2 linked regions of the Duganella zoogloeoides genome follow. Each later gene encodes a partner of the first gene's protein in a complex. Links are inferred from orthologs where the notes say so. Each region holds a gene or a part of one and is shown on either strand. Other genes may lie near its edges. The genes, in order: mnmE and mnmG.

Region 1 (10,396 bases):
GCGTTATCGACGGAGATGACGATGCTGCCGAAGCCGCAGGCGATCGACATCAGGGTCACCATGCTGGGCAGGGCAAATTTGGCGCGGCGCATGCGCGCTTGATTGGTAGGTTTCAACTGGCAATCCGAAAATGCCGGCAAGCGGCGGGTCAGGCGCAAGCTTACCATTGTCGCTACCAGGTCCGGCACCCGGCACGCAGCCTGGTGTTTACTGCCCGCGCAAATCGCGTGCTTCGCACAGGAAATCTGGCATAGAATCGGCGGTCAAGGTCCGCATCGAACGGACCTACTTCAGGAGTAGAAGCCATGCGTACCATCCGCCGCCCGTCGTTGTCTGCATCCCCCGCCCTGCTGGCGGCAGCCGTGATTGCCGCCCTGCTGGCCGGCTGCGGTGGTGGTGGCGGTGGCGAGAGCAGCGCCCCCGGCGCGGTCGTGACCGCCCCGCCCGAACAGACCGGCACCCCGACCACGCCCACGATCCCCTCCAACGCCCCTGCGCTCACGGGCAATACCGCTACCGACGGCTTCAACTGGTTCAACTACCGGCGCGCAATGCTGGGACTGTCCGCGCTGACGCGTAATACCACCATCGACACAGCGGCACTCGGACATTCGCAATACCTGCGCCTTAATAACACCATCTCGCACGACCAGGCCACTGGCCAGCCCGGCTTTACCGGCATCAAGCTCACCAACCGCCTGGCGGCGGCCGGCTACACGCTCGGCGGTCGCTGGGCTATTGGCGAAGTCATCTCGGCAGCCAGCAATACCTCGGGCCACTATCACGCGGACGAACTGATTGCGGCCATTTATCACCGCTTTGTGATCTTCGAGCCTGTATTCAAGGAAATCGGTACCGGCGCGGTGACCGCCAACGGTACTTACACGTATTTCACAGCTGACGTGGCCGCTAACAATGGCCTGGGCTCGGGTTTGGGTGCGGGCAAGATCGCCGTCTATCCGGTTGCCGGCCAGACCGCCGTGCCCACCAATTTCTTCAGCGACCGGGAAGAGCCTGATCCCGTGCCCGACCAGAACGAGGTCGGCTATCCGATCAGCGTCCATGCCGACAGTGGACGTTCTGGCGACCTGACCGTGCAGAGCTTTACCGTGGCCCCGCGCGGCGGTGCGGCGCTGACCACCCGCCTGCTCAGCCACGCCAGCGATGCAGCCACCGGTAGCACGGTAGCTGCCATCGTGCCGCTCACTGTGCTACGCGGCAATACGACCTATGATGTCAGCTTCCGGGGCGCGGTACACGGCGTGGCGGTGGCGCAGGACTGGTCTTTTACCACCCGCTGATATGCCAACCACCAACCTTCCCGCAGTCACGGTACTGGAGGTCGAGACCGGCCTGCAGCAACTGATGGGTGACCACGACCTGTACCGGCAAATCCTGCGCCGGTTCCGCCAACGCTACCAGGACAGCGCCGAGCAAGCCCGCACCGAGTTGCTCGGCGGCGACGCCGTCTCGGCCCAGCGCACCGTCCACACCCTCAAGGGCGCGGCCGGCATGATCGGTGCGCAACAACTTTACCTGCTGTCGATGGCGCTTGAACCGCTGTTCGCCGGCCCGCCCACGCAATGCATCGGTCCGCTGGTGCAACTGGAACAGGCGTTGCGCGCGCTGATGGCGGCCATCGATGCGGAACTGGAAGCGGCGCAGACTGGCGCGTCGGTGCCGCCTGCTGCGCCTGCGATGGCGGCGGCGAGCGCTACGACTGCCGGCGGCCCGCCCGAAACCGGCATGCTGGTGCAACACCTGGCGCGGCTGCTGGAGGAAGGCGACGGCGCCGCCATTGACGTACTGGAGCGCTCGGCCAGTGTGCTGGCGGCCGGGCTGGGGGTGGAAGTATTTCAGGAGGTGACGGAAGCGGCGCACCAGTTCGATTTCGAAGGGGCGCTGGCGGTGCTGGAAGGAGCAAAGGGCAAGCTCAGCGCGTAAATTCCTTTTCTTCATCGAAGGCGTCGGCGCATTCCTTGTCGCAGAAGCGGCGCACATTGTCGAGCGGCCGGTCGCAATACCAGCACGCGCCCTTGGGCGGCAAAGCTTGCCGAGTACGCAACGCTGTTTGAGGCGCTGACGCGGTGGCGCTGGCACCCATGCCGTCGTCCGGTACGCTATCTTGTGTCGGTTCCACGATCCCTCCCAATCAGGCAGTGCTCAGGCTAGCAAGATTACTTTAGTGGAATATTTCCACCTATGACAATGCGCAAGGTGATGTAAATTCAGGCAGACTGCGACCGGTAAATCATAGCAGGATAGTGGCGGTGGTCATACAGGCCGCGAGGGCAAAAATTGGCTGCACCGGGTCAAAATTGCCGCCCTCATAGGAAAGAAAAATTTTTTAATGAAAACGTTGGAAATGATAGTTGCCAACGTACTACAACAGGATCATGCCCATGAAGTTACGCCATCTCATCCTCAGCCTGGCCACAGCGCTCTCGGCCTCTGCCGCCATGGCCGCACCGGCCACTTGCCAGGGCACCGCGCCTGCCGGCGAACTGACGGCCACGCGCGTCCAGGCTGCCAACGTGACCGGCGCGGGCCAGGGGCTGTACGAAGGGCCGGTGTGGATTGGCGATGCGCTGTACTTCTCGCACTTCACGTTCGGCCCCGGCTTCCCGTCGCGCATCCTCAAGCTCGACGCCAGCGGCAAGGTCAGCACCGCGATTGCCGACAGCGGCAGCAACGGCCTGGCGGTGGATGGCCAGGGCAATATCGTGGCCGGTACCCACAAGTACAAAAGCGTGTCGCGCTTCACCCTGGACGGCAAGCGCAGCGACGTGGCCGGCAAATACCAGGGCCAGGTTTTCAATTCCCCCAACGACCTGGCGATCGCCGCCGACGGCACCATCTACTTCAGCGACCCCGCCTTTCAGCGCGACGCCGCGCCGGGCGGCCAGGATAAAACCCGCGTCTATCGCGTGGCGCCCGATGGCGCGGTGACGGTGGTGGAAGATGGCCTGGTCAATCCGAATGGCGTGTCGCTGTCGCCCGCCGGCGATGTGCTGTACGTGAACGGCATGACTGGCAAACAGGGCGTGCTGCGCGCGTACCCGATCGTCAACGGCAAGCCGCAACAGGGACGCGACCTGGTGAAAGGACTGGGCATCCCTGATGGCATGGCCGTGGACTGCCAGGGCAATCTCTACGTGACGGAACACGCCGATCAACGCTTGCGCGTGTTCACCCCGGCCGGCAAGCAACTCGCCACCATCCACGTCGATGCGAACGTGACCAACGCGGCATTTGGCGGGCCTGACGGCAAAACCCTGTTCATTACCGGCGCGGGCGCAGTGTGGCAAGTGCGGCTGGGGATCAACGGCGCCCCGTATTGAGCGACGCCGGTCCGGCGCTATAATCGAGCGACACGACGTGTTCGCAAGACTGGACCGCCCCTTGCCGTGAACAGCGTTCGCATCCACGTCGAAGATTGGCATGACCAGCAGAGGTAAGCGGATATCTTTCCGCTCAGTCGCCCCCATCCTTTACATGTCAGCTGACCGTCGTTGACAAGCTTTTTACACCTGAAATTCCTCTCCTCCCCCGCGCAAGCCCCTGTTTTGCGGTGGCATGGTGTTTGCAATAGTGGTCCATGCGCGGCGCCTCCGATGGGGCGCCTGCGATCACCAAGTCAAACCAAGCACAGCAAGATATCCATGTCGCGCAGCGAATAATTCAATGCGCACACCGGGGCAGCGCCGACCGGCTGCATCATTCTCGAGGAGTTCAGCATGTCCAGCACCAGCAAAAACGCAAACAATCTCCATCATGTGCAAAACCAGTGGGGCGGTTCTTCGGCACCGTGGAATGAGGGAGGCATGTGGATCATCGGTGGCCGCGCTGGCCAAAACGTCGTGGCGCTCAATATCGAATCGGGCGACGGCGGCACGACCTTCACCGGTCAAATGAAATACGCCGGCGAAGGCCCGATCGGCTTCCGCGCGACGTTGACGCAATCGAACACGTACACGGTCGAAAACCAGTGGGGCGGCGATACGGCGCCATGGCATCCAGGCGGCAGCTGGGTCCTCGGATGCCGTGCCGGCCAAAACGTGGTGGCAGTCAACGTCGAATCCGGTGATGGCGGCGCCACCTTCACTGGTACCATGACCTACAAGGGCGAAGGTCCGATCGGCTTCAAGAGCGAACTCAGCGACGGTGCCGTGTACTCCGCCGAAAACCAGTGGGGTGGCGCTGCCGCGCCGTGGCACCAAGGTGGCGTGTGGGTGCTCGGTTGCCGTGACCAGGCCGTCGTTGCAGTCGAAATCAGCTCGCCCGACAACGGCAAGACCTACACCGGCACCATGACCTACGCGGGCGAAGGCCCGATCGGCGTGCAGGCCACCGAAGTGGCAGGCAATAACTACACGGTGGAAAACCAGTGGGGCGGCAACACCGCGCCTTGGCATCCGGGCGGTGTGTGGCTGATTGGTTGCCGTGCCGGCCAGCAGGCCGTGGCAGTCAACATCACCTCAGCCGACGGCGGCAACACCTTCAGTGGCAGCATCACCTACAACGGCGAAGGCCCGATCGGCTTCCGCGCGACCGGCTTGCCTGCGTAACACAGAAAAGTGCGAAGCTGGCCGCTGACCGGCCAGGTAAAACGCCAGCTCGAGCGCTGGCGTTTTCTTTGCGAAAGCGCTATTTGCCGATACAGAACCGCCCAAAAATCACCCCCAGCAAATCATCGGACGAGAACTCGCCGGTGATGCTCGACAGTTGCACCTGCGCCAGGCGCAGTTCTTCGGCAAACAGGTCGAGCGACTGGTCGTTCTGGGCCGCGTGTTCGCCAGCGCGGGCCAGGTGGGCGCCGGCGTTTTTCAGCGCGATCAGGTGGCGTTCGCGCGCCAGGTACAGCGACTCGCCGGTCTGCTGCCAGCCGGCGATGCGCAGCAACTCCGCGCGCAGCAGGTCGATGCCGGTTTTTTCGTTGGCCGACAGGTACACGTGGGTGGCGTCCGGCATCACGTCCGCGCCCGGCTTGTGGCCCGATAAATCGATCTTGTTCCAGATGCGCAGCACCGGCACGCCGTCCGGGAAGGCGGCGACGATGTCTTCGTCGGCGCGGGTGGGGCCGTGCGCGGCGTCGAGCAGATGCAGGATCACGTCCGCCTTGCCCACTTCGCCCCAGGTGCGCTCGATGCCGATGCGCTCGACCACGTCCACTGCCTCGTCATCGTTGCGGATGCCGGCGGTGTCGATGATGTTGAGCGGGATGCCTTCAATCTGGATGGTTTCGGTCACCTTGTCGCGCGTGGTGCCGGCAATCGGGGTGACGATGGCGACCTCGTTGCCGGCCAGCGCGTTCAACAGCGACGATTTACCGACGTTGGGCTGGCCAACCAGCACCACGTTCAAGCCCTCGCGCAGCAGCGCACCTTGGGCGGCCTGGCGGAACACGGTTTCCAGGGCGGTGACAATGCCGGCCAACTGGCCGCGCGCGTCCGATTTTTCGAGAAAATCGATTTCTTCCTCGGGGAAGTCCAGCGTCGCTTCCACCAGCATGCGCAGGTTGGTGACGCCGCCGACCAGGTCGTTGACGGTGCGCGAGAACGCGCCCGACAGCGACTGCGACGCCGACTTGGCGGCCGCTTCCGTGGAAGCGTCGATCAGGTCGGCCACGGCCTCGGCCTGCGCCAGGTCGAGCTTGTCGTTGAGGTAGGCGCGGCGCGTGAATTCGCCGGGCTCGGCCAGGCGCAGGCCCAGTTCGGCGCCCGCCTCGAGCACGCGCGCGAGCAGTATCTGCAGCACGATGGGGCCGCCGTGGCCTTGCAGCTCCAGCACGTCTTCCCCCGTGTACGAGTGCGGGCCACGGAACCAGATGGCGATGCCCTGGTCGATGATGGCGCCGTCAGCCTGCCTAAACGGGATGTAGGTGGCGTGGCGCGGTTGCAAGGTGGTGGCGCCGAACAGCGCAGCGATCAGCGGTTGCAGGTTCTTGCCGGAGGCGCGCACCACGCCGATGCCGCCGCGTCCCGGTGCGGTGGCGATGGCGGCGATGGGGGAAGAGTCGAGGTTCATGGTCTCAATTGTAGAGGATTAAAAAAAACCCGCGATCAACGCGGGTTTTTCCAGGTGACGGAAGTTAAGCCTTGGCAGGTTCCGGCACCGAGTATTTCTTGGTGATCACCCACTGCTGGGCAATCGACAGCACGTTGTTGACCACCCAGTACAGCACCAGGCCGGATGGGAACACGAAGAACATCACCGAGAACACCAGCGGCATGAACAGCATGATCTTCGCTTGCATCGGATCGGCAGGCGCCGGGTTCAGCTTGGTGGTGATGAACATCGAAATCGCGTACAGCACCGGCAGGATGCCGAACGGATCATGTTGCGACAGGTCGGTGATCCAGCCGATCCACGGCGCGCCGCGCACTTCCACGGCCGCTTGCAGCACGTAGTACAGCGAGATAAACACCGGCATCTGGATCAGGATCGGCAGGCAGCCGCCCAGCGGGTTGATCTTCTCGGTCTTGTACAGCTCCATGGTGGCCTGGTTCATCTTGGCCGGGTCGCCCTTGTAGCGCTCGCGGATGGCCTGGATCTTCGGCGTGACCAGCTTGATCTTGGCCATGCTCTTGTAACCGGCCGCCGACAGCGGGAAGAACAGCAGCTTGATCAGGATGGTAAAGGCGATGATGGTCCAGCCCCAGTTACCGAGCACGGCGTGGATGTGTTCCATGACCCAGAACATCGGCTTGGCGATGATGGCCAGCCAGCCATAGTCCTTGACCAGTTCCAGGCCAGGCGAGACCGGCTCGAGTAGCTTGGAGATCTGCGGACCCGAGTACAGGCGCGCGTTGTTGCTGACGGTGGCGCCTGGCGCCAGCGTGCCGAGCGGCTGCTTGACGCCGATGCCGTACAGGTTGGTGCTGATCTTCTCGGTGGCGATCTCGTGCATCTGCTTGTCTTGCGGGATGAACGCCGAGACGAAGAAGTGCTGCGAAATGGCGATCCAGCCGTTGTCGGCGTGGGTCACGTGGTCTTGCACCATCGGCTTGCCGGTCTTCTCGGCTTCCTTGGCTTCTTTTTCCAGCGTGTCGAACTTCAGTTTTTCGTACTTGTTCTCGGCCGTGTACATGGTCGGACCGGTGTAGCTGCTGCTGAAGAACGAATCGGTGGCCGGCTTGTTGCCGTCGTGGACCAGGCGCATGTACAGGGTCGGATTGACAGGAGCGGTACCGGTGTTGGTGACGTCGTGTCGCACGTCAACGACGTAATCGCCGCGCTTGAAGGTAAAGGTCTTGGTCAGCTTGACGCCGCCCGACTCCGATTCCAGCACCAGTTGCACCTGGTTGCCGTCGTTGAGCATGCGCGCGCCAGGCTTGGCAACGAACGGGCTGGTGTGGTTAGGCGCGCCAGGGGCGTTGATCAGTCCGGTCTGGCCCAGGTAGGTCTTGTTGGTGCTCGAATCGATGTCGAACAGCACCACGTTCTTGCCGTTGTCGCCAGGTTGGCACCATTTGAACCAGCCGAAGCAGCCGTTGAACCAGCCTGGATGGCTGTTCTCTTTGTAGTTCAGCAGTTCCAGGCGACGGATCACGCCGCCCTGGGTGTCGATGTCGGCACGGACCACGTCGGTGGTGATGGTGATGAGCTCGCTCTTGAAGGGCGCAGCGGCGCCGTCGACTGCGGCAGCGCCAGGCACGGCGCCAGCGGTGGCGGCAGCATTGGCAGCGGCGGCGGCAGACTCGGATTTCTTGGCGTCGGCAACCGGCGCGGTCTTGGCCGGCGGTTGCGGTGCGAACATGGACGGCTGGCCGGTCGACACCATCCAGTTGTTCCACAGAACGACCAGAGACACGGCGAAGACGATCCACAAAATGGTACGTTTATTGATATCCATTAGGTACTTATCAGGAGTGGTTGCAACCGCAAGCGGTCGATGAAGAAGATGTCGGGTCGGCCGGCGGCACCGGGTCGAAGCCGCCCTCGTTCCAGGGGTGACAGCGGCATACCCGTTTGGCAGCGAGCAGGCTGCCACGGGCGGCGCCGTGAATCTGCAGCGCTTCCAACGCGTAATTCGAGCAACTCGGGTAGAAGCGGCAACGCGGCCCCAGCAGTGGACTGATGGCCAACTGGTAAGCGCGCAGCAGGAAATGAAGCAGACGGGTCATGGTGGGCTAAGCTGGGGGCGGCGTTGCCGAAGGCAAGGCCTGCGCTGCACCGGGCGACGCCGGTGTCGCGGAAGCAGCCACTGCCGGCGGCCGGCCGATCCGGGCTTGCGCCGCGAACAGCCGCGTCAACTCCACGCGCAGCTCGGCCTTGAGCTTGGCCGTGGTGGCCGGCCCATCCTTGCTATTGACCGGACGCGACAGGCGCACCACGCAATCGATGGCGGGCAAACCGGTAGTACGGAACAGCTCGCGTGTGATGCGCTTGATGGTATTGCGGGTGGCAGCGCGCGGCGCGAAGCGCTTGGCCGCCACGACGCCCAGCCGCGCATGCGGCAGGTTGTTCGGACAGGTGTAGAGCACGAAGTGCGCGCTTTTTTGAGTAGGGCGCAAACGAAAAACGGATGAAAATTCATCCGTTTTAACGATACGCCGAACGCGCGCGAAGTCGTGTGAACCTTCGCCTGTCGAGCCGCTTGAAATACAGCTTTCCACGCGATCAGCTAACAAGCAGCTGGCTTATACAGCCAGACGCTTGCGGCCTTTGGCGCGACGCGCGTTCAGCACTTGGCGGCCGCCACGGGTAGCCATGCGTGCGCGGAAGCCGTGGGTGCGCTTACGGCGCACAACGGATGGTTGGTAAGTACGTTTCATGTTGGTCTCGCTTAAAGCAGAAAAAAATGCAAAATCGGGTATGACAGCCCGTCAGTTTTTGGTGCCAATGACACTTCGCGCACCCATGCCAACGCTACGGCACAAGCTGGGTCCATCTCATCGCCCGCAATAATCCACGCTTACTCCATATTGACGTTCAAGTGAATAAACACGGAATACGGGCGGGGAACCCTGAATTATCAGCATTTTGATCCCCCTTGTCAACAACTGACGGCGGACTTTGGCCGCGCCGACCATGCCGGAAACGCGAAAAAACGCGTCGCGCCTGTGGATAACTTGTGCGGACGAGAGTAGAATAGCGCGTTACGTGTGAAAAACTTCGAAGTTGCCCACACCTTTATCCGCAGAATACGCAGTAAGAAATCACCGTTGTTTTTGTTACGACGCTCTTACTGCACACACGCTGCATACAGTAAGAAACGACAGTCGATTTCATGGAAAATTTCTGGCAGACCTGCTCCGCCCAGCTAGAGCTGGAGCTGACGCCGCAACAATTCAGTGCCTGGATCAAGCCGCTCATCCCCATCGATTACGAGGCGGGAAAGTTGCGCGTGGCCGCGCCCAACCGGTTCAAGCTCGACTGGGTGAAAACCCAGTTCGCCAGCCGCATCACCGCGCTGGCCTGCCAGTACTGGGAGCAACCGACCGAGGTGCAATTCATCCTCGATCCGCGCCTGTCCGCACCGAAAAAAGCCGCGACCACGGTCGCGCCCGTGCCCGATCACAACGGCGGCGTGCCCACCGGCGGCTCGCGCATGGCCACGGCCTCAGGCTCGTCCCTGCACGACCCGGTGCCATCGGTGCCGGAATTGCCGGCCAGCGCCCCGCCGCGCCGCGAGCAAAGCCGCATCAACACCGATCTGACGTTCGACAGTTTTGTGACCGGTAAGGCCAACCAGCTGGCGCGCGCAGCAGCGATCCAGGTGGCCAACAACCCGGGTGTGTCATACAACCCGCTGTTCTTCTACGGCGGCGTGGGCCTCGGTAAAACCCACTTGATTCACGCCATCGGCAACCAGGTGATGGCCGACCAGCCCGGAGCGAAGATCCGCTACATCCACGCAGAACAGTATGTTCGCGACGTAGTGACCGCTTACCAACGCAAGGGTTTCGACGACTTCAAGCATTACTACCACTCGCTGGACATGCTTTTGATCGATGATATTCAATTCTTCGGCGGCAAAAGCCGCACGCAGGAAGAATTCTTCTACGCGTTCGAAGCGCTGATCGCAGCCAAGAAGCAGATCATCATCACGTCCGACACGTACCCGAAAGAAATCACGGGCATGGACGACCGCCTGATTTCGCGTTTCGATTCCGGCCTGACGGTGGCGATCGAGCCGCCGGAGCTGGAAATGCGGGTGGCGATTCTGTTGAAGAAGGCAAAACAGGAAGGCGTGACCTTCTCGGACGACGTGGCGTTTTTTGTCGCCAAGCACCTGCGCTCGAATGTGCGCGAGCTCGAAGGCGCACTGCGCAAGATCCTGGCGTACTCGCGTTTCCACGGCAAGGACATCACCATCGACGTGGTGAAGGAAGCGCTGAAAGACTTGCTGTCGGTGCAGAACCGCCAGATTTCGGTGGAAAACATCCAGAAG
Region 2 (10,509 bases), 350 kb from region 1 along the record:
CCGCGTCCCTTGCTGCCCATCTTGAAGACCACCGGTGTGGCCAGCTTGTCCGACAGTTCTTCTTCCAGCCTGGTGATATCTCCGGACTTTTCCTTTTGCCGCGCCTCGGCCGGCGCCGCCTGTTGCTCTTCCAGCGTGCGCGTCACCAGTTTTTCCGTTTCGCGCACCGATAACCGTTTGGCAACGACCGTGTTGGCCAGGTTGATTTGCGTGGCCGCATCGACCGCCAGCAACGCGCGCGCATGACCCATGTCGATATCGCCGGCCATCAACATGGTTTGCACGCTCGACGCCAGGTTCATCAGGCGCAGCAGGTTCGACACGGCGCTGCGCGAACGGCCCACCGCGTTGGCGGCCTGTTCGTGGGTAAAACTGAAATCGGTGATCAGGCGGTGGATGCCCTGCGCCTCTTCCAGCGGATTGAGGTCTTCGCGCTGCATGTTTTCGATCAGCGCCATGGCGGCGGCAGCCTGGTCATCGACGTTGCGCACCAATACCGGCAGCACGTCCAGTCCGGCCAGTTGCGCCGCGCGGAAACGGCGTTCGCCGGCAATGATTTCGTACGTGACCGCGCCGGTCAGCGGGTCGGTGCCGACCGGGCGCACCAGGATCGGCTGCATGATGCCCTGGGTTTTGATCGATGCCGCCAGTTCCTGCAGGCCGCCCTCGTCCATGCGCGTGCGCGGCTGGTATTTACCGGCCTGCATTTGCGTGACAGGCAATTCGGATGGCGTGTTGGCGTCCGCCGCCTTGTCGTCGCTGCCGCCAAGCAGCGCGTCGAGGCCGCGGCCCAGGCCCTTGAGTTTTTTGGTTGCCATAAATAGGTGCCTTACATTTTCTTGATGCGTTCGACCATCTCGGCGCCAAAGGCGATATACGCCTGCGCGCCCTTGGACGATGGATCGAACGTGACGCCGGGCATGCCATACGACGGCGCTTCGGCCAGACGCACGTTGCGCGGGATGATGGTTTTGAAGACCTTGTCGCCGAAGTGCTGTTCGAGCTGGGCCGAGACCTGCTGCGACAGCGTCATGCGCGGATCGAACATCACGCGCAACAGGCCGATGATCTTCAGATCCTGGTTCAGGTTGGCGTGCACCTTCTTGATGGTGTTGACCAGGTCGGACAAGCCTTCGAGCGCGTAGTACTCGCACTGCATCGGGATGATCACGCCGTGCGCGGCGCACAGGCCGTTCAAGGTGAGCATCGACAATGCCGGTGGACAATCGATCAGGATGAAGTCGTAGTCCTGGTCCACTGCCGCCAGCGCGAGCTTGAGGCGCCGCTCGCGGTTATCGAGCGCCACCATCTCCACCTCCGCGCCGGCCAGCTCGCGGTTCGATGGCAGCACATCGAACCTGCCTGCCTCCGAGCGCAGGCGCGCGGCGGCCACGTCGGACTCGCCCAGCATCACCTCGTAGGTGGAGGCGGCCAGGCCGGCCTTGTTGATGCCGGCGCCCATGGTGGCGTTGCCCTGCGGGTCCAGGTCCACCAGCAGCACGCGCTGGTTCAGCTTTGCCAGTCCGGCCGCCAGGTTGACGGTGGTGGTGGTCTTGCCCACCCCGCCCTTCTGATTCGCTACGCAGAAAATTTTTGCCATGTATTTTTTATCGTCTTCCTACGGTATTTTCCAAAAAATTATTTATACGGTTTAAATGATTTATACCGTTTATTTCATATAAACGATTTATACGATTTAAACCATTTATACTGTTTCTGCGTGTTCTGATTTTATGAACACAAGATGGCGCTCCGCCTCCAGCCCCGGCACCTGCAAAGGCTGCAGTTTCTGCACCTTCCATGGCTTCGGCAGCCGCTCGCGTTCCTCCGCTGGCGCTGTGCCTTTCAGGGCGATGAACTGGCCGCCCTGCTCCAGCAAATGGCCGGACCAGTTGACGAAGTCGGACAGGTCGGCAAAGGCGCGCGAGGTGATCACGTCGAACCTGGTTTTGACTTCCAGCTGCTCCACGCGCTTGGTGTACACCGTCACGTTGGTCAATTCCAGCTCCGCTTTGACCTGGTTCAGGAACGCGGTTTTCTTGTGCACGGTGTCGATCATCGACACTTTCATGTCCGGCCGGCTAATCGCCAGCACCATACCGGGCAAGCCACCACCGGCGCCCACGTCGAGCACGTTTTTGGCGTCTTTGAACGCGGCCACGGCAGCGAGCGAATCGAGCAAATGCAGCGTGACCATCTGCAGCGGATCGCGTACCGACGTCAGGTTGTACACCGCATTCCACTTGTTCAACAGGGCCAGGTAGTCGAGCAGTTTTTCGACCTGGGCCTCGCTCAGGTCGAGCTCGAGGCCGGCGATTCCGGTGCGTAAAACGTCAGCAACGACGGCGCGATCGAAGACCTTCATTGCGCCACCTCGTCTTTCTGCTCCTTGTTCAAAAAGCCGCCGAAGCCCACTTTTTTCAGATGGACCAGCAGCAGCGAAATGGCCGCAGGCGTCACACCTGAGATGCGCGAGGCCTGGCCCAGGGTTTCCGGGCGCTGGGCGTGCAGCTTCTGGCGCACTTCCACCGACAGCGCGGTGATGTCGAGGTAATTAAAACCTTCCGGCAGTTTGAGGTTTTCGTAGTGTTCGTGGCGTTCGACTTCCTTGGTCTGGCGGTCGATATAGCCCGAATACTTGAGCTGGATTTCGATCTGTTCGCGCACCGCATCGTCAGTGACCCCAGGGCCGGCCAGGTCGCGGCCGTCGATGCCGGACAAGGTCATCAGCTTGTCGTAGCCCACGCCCGGCCGGCGCAGCAGGTCGGCCAGCGAGTACTCGCGCTCGATGGCCTGGCCAATCACACGCTCCGATTCAGCGGCTTCCAGGATGCGCGGATTGACCCACGTGGAACGCAGGCGTTCCAGTTCGCGGGCCACGGCCTCGCGCTTGCGGTCGAATGCTTCCCACTGGGCGTCGCCCACGCAGCCAAGCTTGCGGCCGATTTCGGTCAGGCGCATGTCGGCATTGTCTTCGCGCAGGCTCAGGCGGTACTCGGCGCGGCTGGTAAACATGCGGTACGGTTCCATCACGCCTTGCGTGACCAGGTCGTCGACCATCACGCCCAGGTAGGCTTCCGAGCGCGCCGGGGTCCAGGCTTCGCGACCCTGGGTTTGCAGCGCGGCGTTGATACCCGCCAGCATGCCCTGCGCTGCCGCTTCTTCGTAACCAGTGGTGCCATTGATCTGGCCGGCGAAATACAGGCCGCCCACCGCCTTGGTTTCCAGCGATGCTTTCAGGCCGCGCGGGTCGAAATAATCGTATTCGATGGCATAGCCGGGACGCAGGATGTGGGCGTTTTCCAGCCCCTTCATTGAGCGCACCAGGGCGATTTGCACGTCGAACGGCAGGCTGGTCGAGATGCCGTTTGGATAGAATTCGTGGGTCGTCAAGCCCTCTGGTTCGAGGAAAATCTGGTGCGATTCTTTCGAAGCAAAGCGGTGGATCTTGTCTTCGATCGACGGGCAGTAGCGCGGACCCACGCCTTCGATCACGCCCGTGTACATCGGGCTGCGATCAAGGCCCGCACGAATGATGTCGTGGGTTTCGTTATTGGTATGGGTTACCCAGCACGGCAGCTGCTGCGGATGCATGGCGGTATTGCCCATCACCGAAAACACCGGCACCGGATCGAGGTCGCCCGGCTGCTCGGTCATTTGCGCGAAGTCGATCGAGCGGCCGTCGAGGCGCGGTGGCGTGCCGGTTTTCAGGCGGCCTTGTGGCAGTTTCAGTTCTTTCAAACGGGCCGACAGCGAGATCGCTGGCGGATCGCCGGCACGACCGGCCGAGTAGTTTTGCAGCCCGACGTGGATCTTCCCGTCGAGGAAAGTACCAGCGGTCAGCACCACGGCTGGCGCCAGGAATTTCAGGCCGATCTGGGTAACGGCGCCCACCACGCGGTCGCCCTCCACCATCAGGTCATCGACGGCCTGCTGAAACAGCCACAGGTTCGGCTGGTTTTCCAGGCGTGCACGGATCGCTGCCTTGTACAAGATGCGATCAGCCTGGGCGCGGGTGGCGCGTACTGCCGGGCCTTTCGAGGAATTCAGGATGCGGAACTGGATGCCCGATTCGTCGGTGGCGATCGCCATCGCGCCACCCATGGCATCGACTTCCTTGACCAGGTGGCCTTTGCCGATACCGCCGATGGAAGGATTGCACGACATCTGGCCCAGTGTCTCGATGTTGTGCGTCAAGAGCAAAGTCTTCTGGCCCATGCGGGCGGAAGCAAGTGCGGCCTCGGTGCCGGCGTGACCACCGCCGACAACGATGACGTCGAATGAAGTTGGAAATAACATGATGGAATTTTTAAAGCGGAGGGAGTAAGGTCAAATTATAGAGTCTTTTTGTAGCTGCGACTTTTTTAGGCAAAAATATTCTGCTTTGGTTCCACGTGAAACATTAAAAAAGGGCGCTCATCTTTCGACAAGCGCCCTGCTCTTTGATGTGGTTTGGTTCCACGTGAAACATCACGCCATCGTTACCACCTCAGGTAAGCGTCGTACCCGGTCTTGGCAATCAACACCGATACCACGATCAAAAACAATTTACGCACAAAGCCACTGCCATGTTTCATCGCCAGGCCGGTACCGATCACCGAGCCGGCAATCTGGCACACGGCCATCATCAGGCCCAACTGCCATAGCAGGTGGCCGCTGTAGCCGAACCATACCAGCGCGGCAAAGTTGCAGGCAACATTGACAATCTTGCTGACCGCCGACGCGCTGAGAAAGTCAAAGCCGAAGATCCGCACGAACAGGAACACCAGGAAGCTGCCAGTGCCGGGGCCGAAGAAGCCGTCATAAAAGCCGATCGCCGAGCCGATGATCAGCGCCAGCGTTTGCTCCTTGCGCCCCGTATGCAGCGGCGCGTGCACCGAACCGAGGTCTTTCTTGGCAAACGTATAGATCGCCACCAGCAGCAGCACCACCGGCAAAGCCGTACGCAGAAAGTCGGGCGATACTTTGGTGACGGTGTACGCACCGAGGAAGGAAAAGATCAGCGCGGCAAACGCCGCTGGCGCGGCGACGGTCCAGGCCACCGCCACCCGGCGCGCATAACTGACCGCCGCCACGCTGGTGCCAAAGATCGACGCCAGCTTATTGGTGCCGATCAAGGTGGCCGGCGCGGTGTTGGGGAACACCGAAAAAATCGCAGGCATCTGGATCAGCCCGCCCCCACCCACCACCGCATCGACCAGTCCCGCGCCAAATGCGGCCACACCCAATATCAAGTAATCCACTGCTACCGCCGTCCGTCAATTTTTCAAGGCTGTATTGTACGGAACAACGGGACTCAGGCCTCATGCCGAGATGGCATTGCAACGGCAAATGATGTTGGACCGCGACAGGTGAGTTGCGCTGCTGCTACCACAAACCGCAGCCCAAAGCGGGTGCAGCCCATGCCGAAACGGCATAGCTCTGCAAATTGCATAAGCAGCAGATTCCAGTGGCGAAGCACCTACGTGACGTATCCCCATCTCGGTTGCTGTGCCGGTACTGTTCAGTACAGCGATGTGGCTGTAGCTGCGAGTGGTGCGGTGCGAGTGGGTGCGGTGCGGTGCGGTGCGGTGCGGTGCGGTGCGAGTGCAAGTGCAAGTGCGAGTGTGGGTGTAAGTGCAAGTGCCGGTGCCGGTGCCGGTGCGGGTTAAGCTAAGTGAAACTTGCTCAGTGCACAGTTGGTAGTGCGGAATACAAACAAGCAGAAGGCGGCAGCGCAGTGCGCTACCGCCTTGTACCAAGCTTATTGCGGCACGTCCACCGTCGTGCCGCTGACAGTGATCGCGTTGGCTGGCGCCGGGGCGGCTGCAATCGGCGGCAGGTTCGCCTCCGTCAACGGCACCGCATTATCCGGCCGAGTGGTCGTGCGCACCACTTGCGATGGCGGCAATGCAGCATTGCTGCGCAGATGCGCCATCATCGCGTCGAGCGCGCGGAACAGGTACACGTTCAGCGGGATCACGTACTGCGGCAGCGCATTGGTCAGCACATCGAAGTGGTTGCCATTGGTGACCTCGATGTAGCGCAGCTTGCTTGAGGAGCCTTCCGCTGCCGCGTTCAGTCCCAGGTACGCACGCGACGTAAAGTTCACCACCATCAGCGTATCGCTGCGGCCATGCACGATGATCGCCGGTTTGCCGTTCAGCTTGCCATTTGCAACCACCTCGGCGGCCCCGTCGCGCACCCGCTTGCTTTGCGCGGCCAGCGTGCCGGTCAGCGCGTTGCCGTTGACGGGATCGATGCCGGTGGCCAGTGCACGCAGGCACAGGAAGCCGTCGAGCGACTGGTCGGCCAGGTTGGTGCTGGGCGAAACACCCGCCGCATACGACCGGGCGCCGCCGACCGAATCCTCGTAGATCGGCGTGCCGATGATGCCGTTCTGGGTGGCAAAGCTGGCAGCCTTTTGCGCGGCGGTGAACGTGGTTGGCAAGCCCGCCGTATCGACCGGGCCGAAGGTAAAGCCGCACACCTTGTCGGTGGGCGCGAAGCGGCCATAGGCAAATGTATAGGTGACGGCCACCAATACATTGATCGGCGAGTAGGTTGCCTGCAAGGGATCGGACTCCGCCAGCCAGCCGTAGGCACGCAGCCGCGCCCTGGCGTCAAGCTGCTGCGCCACCAGGTCGGCGCCGACCAGCAGGCCCTTGGCCACGAGCGCCGTGCAGCGGCCGGACGTCGCTGCCGTGGCGGCAATGCACGGCTGGTACAGCGCTGCATACGTCGAGTAGTCGATCAGCAGCTTGCCCTGCCCCGTCACCGGCGTGCCGTTCTGGCGCACCGAGTAGCTGGTGGTGTCCTTGGGCTGGATCTGCGGTTCACTTACCGCCAGTCCGGTGATCAGGCCCTTGCGGTCCTGCTCGGCAGCCAGCAGCGCGGCAGCGCCGCCGTTGGAAACGCTGGAACCGATGGTGATCGTATTGCGCGGCGTAAAGCGCACGCGGTGACCCTTGCCGTCCCTGCCCGGCTCACCAAACTTTTCGTTGAGCGCGTAGTAAGCGAACTCCACCGATTGCAGCACGTGCGTGCCCCAGTCTTTTTCCGGGTTCTGCTGAGAATGCGCATGCTTGGATGCGATGCGGCCCGGGTAAGCGGCAGCAAACGCGGCACGTTCGGCTTCGGTAATCGCCGGGGAGAAATTGGCGTTGTTGCCTGTTGTCGTACGTGGTGCGCGCACGCCGGTGCGCAGGTTCACGCTGTCGTCCTCGAACGTGTACAGGCCGGTGCCGGTACCCTTGTCGGTATAAGCCACCGCGCACTTGTGCTTGAGGCCCCATTCACCCGCCGTGGCAATCGCCCCGTACACGCCGCGCGAACCGCTCGAGGCGCCGGTGATAATGCACGGGTTGCTGACATCGAAACTGTCCGGTATTTGCACCATGACCGTCACGTTCTGGTTGCCGCTGCCGTCGTCGGCGTAAGCGATGTACTCGGTGCCGGCGATCTTGCCCTCGCCGGTGGTGGGCACGCCGTTGACATCGACATTGGGTCCGTATAGGCGGCCATAGCCGGCAGTGGGATTGACGTCGGCAATCGCCCGGTAGTTGAAATAGATGGCGTTGCGGCGCAGCTCGGCCGGCGTGGGATTGAGTGGATCGGCATAGCCGGGCACCGGTGCGGCGGCAGTCAGTCCGGAGGCGCCGAGGCCGCCGGTCAGCAAATCGTCGGACACGCCATCGTAGGTGACAACGCTGATGTCGCGCAGGTAGCGCGGTGCTTCGTTCGGTTCGCCGTGGTGGCCATGGTGTGAGCCGCAGGCGCTCAATGCCAGGGTGGCAATAGCGGCCGTAACGGCGGAGACAAGTGTCGTGGTTTTCATGCTCATCCTCCAGATTGGTAAATGATGGACGGAAAGAGTCCCTCCAGACTGCTGCCAGAAATTTACCCCGTCCAAATGGAAAACGCCGGGCAGATCGCCCGGCGCATGTGCTACGTCATACTTGGTCCAGAAAACTCTCAGGCCGGCCTGGCCACCGGCTTTTTCCGGCTCCAGGCCAGGAACTCGCCGATGATTCCGCGCCGGAATGCCAGCACGCAAATGATGAAGATCAGTCCCACCACCATGTTGACCGCCTCGCCGATGGTGGTGAACCACTCGATGCCGCTGACCGACGACAGGTAAATGCCCCAGTCGCCCAGTTTATTTTCAAGCATGATGATGATCACCGCGCCGAGGATGGGACCGGCCAGCGTGCCCATGCCGCCAACCAGGGTCATCAGTACCACCAGGCCGGACATGGTCCAGTGGACGTCAGTCAGGGTTTCGAAGCCCTGTACCAGCACCTTGAGGCCGCCGGCCAGGCCGGCCAGCGCGGCCGACAGCACAAACGCCAGCAGCTTGTACTTGTCCACGTCGTAACCGAGCGAAATCGCGCGCGGCTCGTTTTCCTTGATCGCCATCAGCACCTGGCCGAACGGCGAGTGGACCGTGCGCACGATCAGCGCAAACGCGCCAACCGCCAGCGCCAGCACGAAGAAGTACAGCAGCAAGTCGTTGCCGAGGTCGATCATGCCGAGCACGCTGCCACGTGGAACACCCTGCAAACCATCTTCGCCACCGGTAAAACCGCCGGCGCGCAGCGCGATAAAAAACACCATCTGCGCCAGCGCCAAGGTGATCATGGAAAAATAAATCCCCTGGCGGCGGATCGCCAGCCCGCCCATCACCAGGCCCAGGCCGGCGCCACTGAGCAGTCCCATGAACAGGCTCAGCTCGACCGGCCAGCCCCATACCTTGAGGGCGTTGCCCACCACGTAGCCGGCGCCGCCAAAGAAGGCCGCGTGGCCGAACGACAGCAGGCCGGTAAAGCCGATCAGCAAGTTGAAGGCGCAAGCGAACAGTGCAAAGCACAGCAGCTTGGCCAGGAACACGGGGTAGCCGATGAAGGGCGCCGCCAGCGCGACCGCCAGGGCCAGGGAATAACCGAGTGTCTTGTTCATGAAGAGCCTCTTATTTTTCTTTACCAAACAAACCGGCAGGACGCAGCAGCAGCACCACGATCATCACCAGGAATACCACCGTCGAGGAAAACTCCGGGTACAGCACCTTGGTCAGGCCCTCGATCACGCCAAGCCCGAGGCCGGTCAGGATCGAGCCCATGATCGAGCCCATGCCGCCGATCACCACAACAGCGAACACGACGATAATCAGGTTCTGGCCCATCAGCGGCTGGACCTGGATGATCGGCGCCGCCAGCACCCCGGCAAAGCCCGCCAACGCGACGCCGAAGCCGTAGGTGAGCGTGACCATCAACGGCACGTTGACGCCGAACGCTTCCACCAGCTTGGGATTTTCGGTACCGGCGCGCAGGTAAGAGCCCAGCTTGGTTTTTTCAATCACGTACCAGGTGGCCAGGCACACCACCACGGAGGCGACCACCACCCAGGCGCGGTAGTGCGGCATGACCATGAAGCCGAGGTCGGTAGCGCCAGCCAGCGCGTCGGGTGTCTGGAACGGCTGGCCCGACACGCCGTAGAACGAGCGGAACACGCCTTCGACCAGCAAGGTGATGCCAAAGGTGAGCAGCAGCCCGTACAGGTGGTCCAGTTTATACAGCCAGCGCAGCATGGTTTTCTCGACGATTACGCCGAACGCGCCGACGGTCAAAGGCGCAAGCAGCAACATCCACCAGTAGCTGAGGCCGAAATACGTCATGCCCATCCAGGCCACGAACGCGCCCATCATGTACAGGGCGCCATGGGAAAAGTTAATCACGTTGAGCAGGCCAAAAATCACTGCCAGGCCCAGCGACAACATCGCGTAGAACGAACCGTTGACGAGACCCAGCATTAGCTGGCTCAACCACACGGTCAAGGGACGGCCGAATATTTCCATGAGATCACTAACAAAAAAAGTCGCCTGCTCGAGGTGCGCTGTGCCAGGCGGGGGTCGGGAGGGTAAGAACCGGGGCAAGCCGAATGGCCGCCCCGGGCAGGCATCACATCATTTCCACAGGCTGCACTTGGTTTCCGCCTTGGTGGCGTACGCCTGGTCGCCGGGGATGGTGGCCACCACCTTGTAGTAATCCCACGGATATTTCGATTCCGATGGCTTTTTCACTTCCATCAAATACATATCGTGGACCATGCGTCCGTCCGGACGGATCACGCCGTTCCTGGCAAACATGTCGTTGACCTTGTTGGCCTTGAGCCAGGCCATGACCTTGTCGGCATCGTCGGTGCCGGTAGCCTTGACGGCTTTCAGGTACTGGGCGGCAGCGGAATAATCGGCCGCCTGCAGCATCGATGGCTCTTTCTTCATCTTGGCAAAATAGCGCTTGGACCAGGCGCGGGTATCGTCGTTCTGGTCCCAGTACCAGCCGTCGGTCAGGTACATGCCCTGCGTGAGGTTGAGCCCGAGCGAGTGGATATCGTTGATGAAAATGAGCAGCCCCGCCAGTTTCATTTTCTTGGTGATGCCAAACTCGTTGGCGGCCTTGATGGCGTTGATGGCGTCGCCACCGGCATTGGCCAGGCCCAGGATTTGCGCGTCCGACGATTGCGCCTGCAGCA

The links.
Region 2: the proteins of mnmE (region 1) and mnmG are in contact, whole or in part, in a solved structure (PDB 9HIP), measured with the Escherichia coli proteins. The link is inferred for Duganella zoogloeoides from one-to-one orthologs.

Annotation. Positions count from the first base shown.
Region 1 is NZ_CP140152.1:6,289,553-6,299,948, reverse strand. Bases 3,838-6,671 are described here. They hold mnmE (tRNA uridine-5-carboxymethylaminomethyl(34) synthesis GTPase MnmE), read right to left. Parts: upstream 6,028-6,671; coding sequence 4,648-6,027; downstream 3,838-4,647. Other genes in these bases: yidC (membrane protein insertase YidC), read right to left, coding at 6,092-6,671; SR858_RS27570 (lectin OAA family protein), read left to right, coding at 3,838-4,568. Outside these bases: pssA (CDP-diacylglycerol--serine O-phosphatidyltransferase), read right to left, coding at 1-92; SR858_RS27590 (CAP domain-containing protein), read left to right, coding at 306-1,301; SR858_RS27585 (Hpt domain-containing protein), read left to right, coding at 1,303-1,944; SR858_RS27580 (hypothetical protein), read right to left, coding at 1,934-2,140; SR858_RS27575 (SMP-30/gluconolactonase/LRE family protein), read left to right, coding at 2,403-3,341; more of SR858_RS27570, read left to right, coding at 3,738-3,837; more of yidC, read right to left, coding at 6,672-7,855; membrane protein insertion efficiency factor YidD, read right to left, coding at 7,866-8,126; rnpA (ribonuclease P protein component), read right to left, coding at 8,133-8,606; rpmH (50S ribosomal protein L34), read right to left, coding at 8,643-8,777; chromosomal replication initiator protein DnaA, read left to right, coding at 9,233-10,396. UniProt on the Escherichia coli protein: Exhibits a very high intrinsic GTPase hydrolysis rate. Involved in the addition of a carboxymethylaminomethyl (cmnm) group at the wobble position (U34) of certain tRNAs, forming tRNA-cmnm(5)s(2)U34.
Region 2 is NZ_CP140152.1:5,945,915-5,956,423, forward strand. Bases 1,831-4,777 are described here. They hold mnmG (tRNA uridine-5-carboxymethylaminomethyl(34) synthesis enzyme MnmG), read right to left. Parts: upstream 4,300-4,777; coding sequence 2,362-4,299; downstream 1,831-2,361. Other genes in these bases: rsmG (16S rRNA (guanine(527)-N(7))-methyltransferase RsmG), read right to left, coding at 1,831-2,365; SR858_RS26170 (sulfite exporter TauE/SafE family protein), read right to left, coding at 4,482-4,777. Also shown: SR858_RS26150 (ParB/RepB/Spo0J family partition protein), read right to left, coding at 1-818; SR858_RS26155 (ParA family protein), read right to left, coding at 830-1,600; more of rsmG, read right to left, coding at 1,706-1,830; more of SR858_RS26170, read right to left, coding at 4,778-5,243; SR858_RS26175 (D-(-)-3-hydroxybutyrate oligomer hydrolase), read right to left, coding at 5,744-7,816; SR858_RS26180 (branched-chain amino acid ABC transporter permease), read right to left, coding at 7,954-8,937; SR858_RS26185 (branched-chain amino acid ABC transporter permease), read right to left, coding at 8,948-9,832; SR858_RS26190 (ABC transporter substrate-binding protein), read right to left, coding at 9,941-10,509. UniProt on the Escherichia coli protein: NAD-binding protein involved in the addition of a carboxymethylaminomethyl (cmnm) group at the wobble position (U34) of certain tRNAs, forming tRNA-cmnm(5)s(2)U34.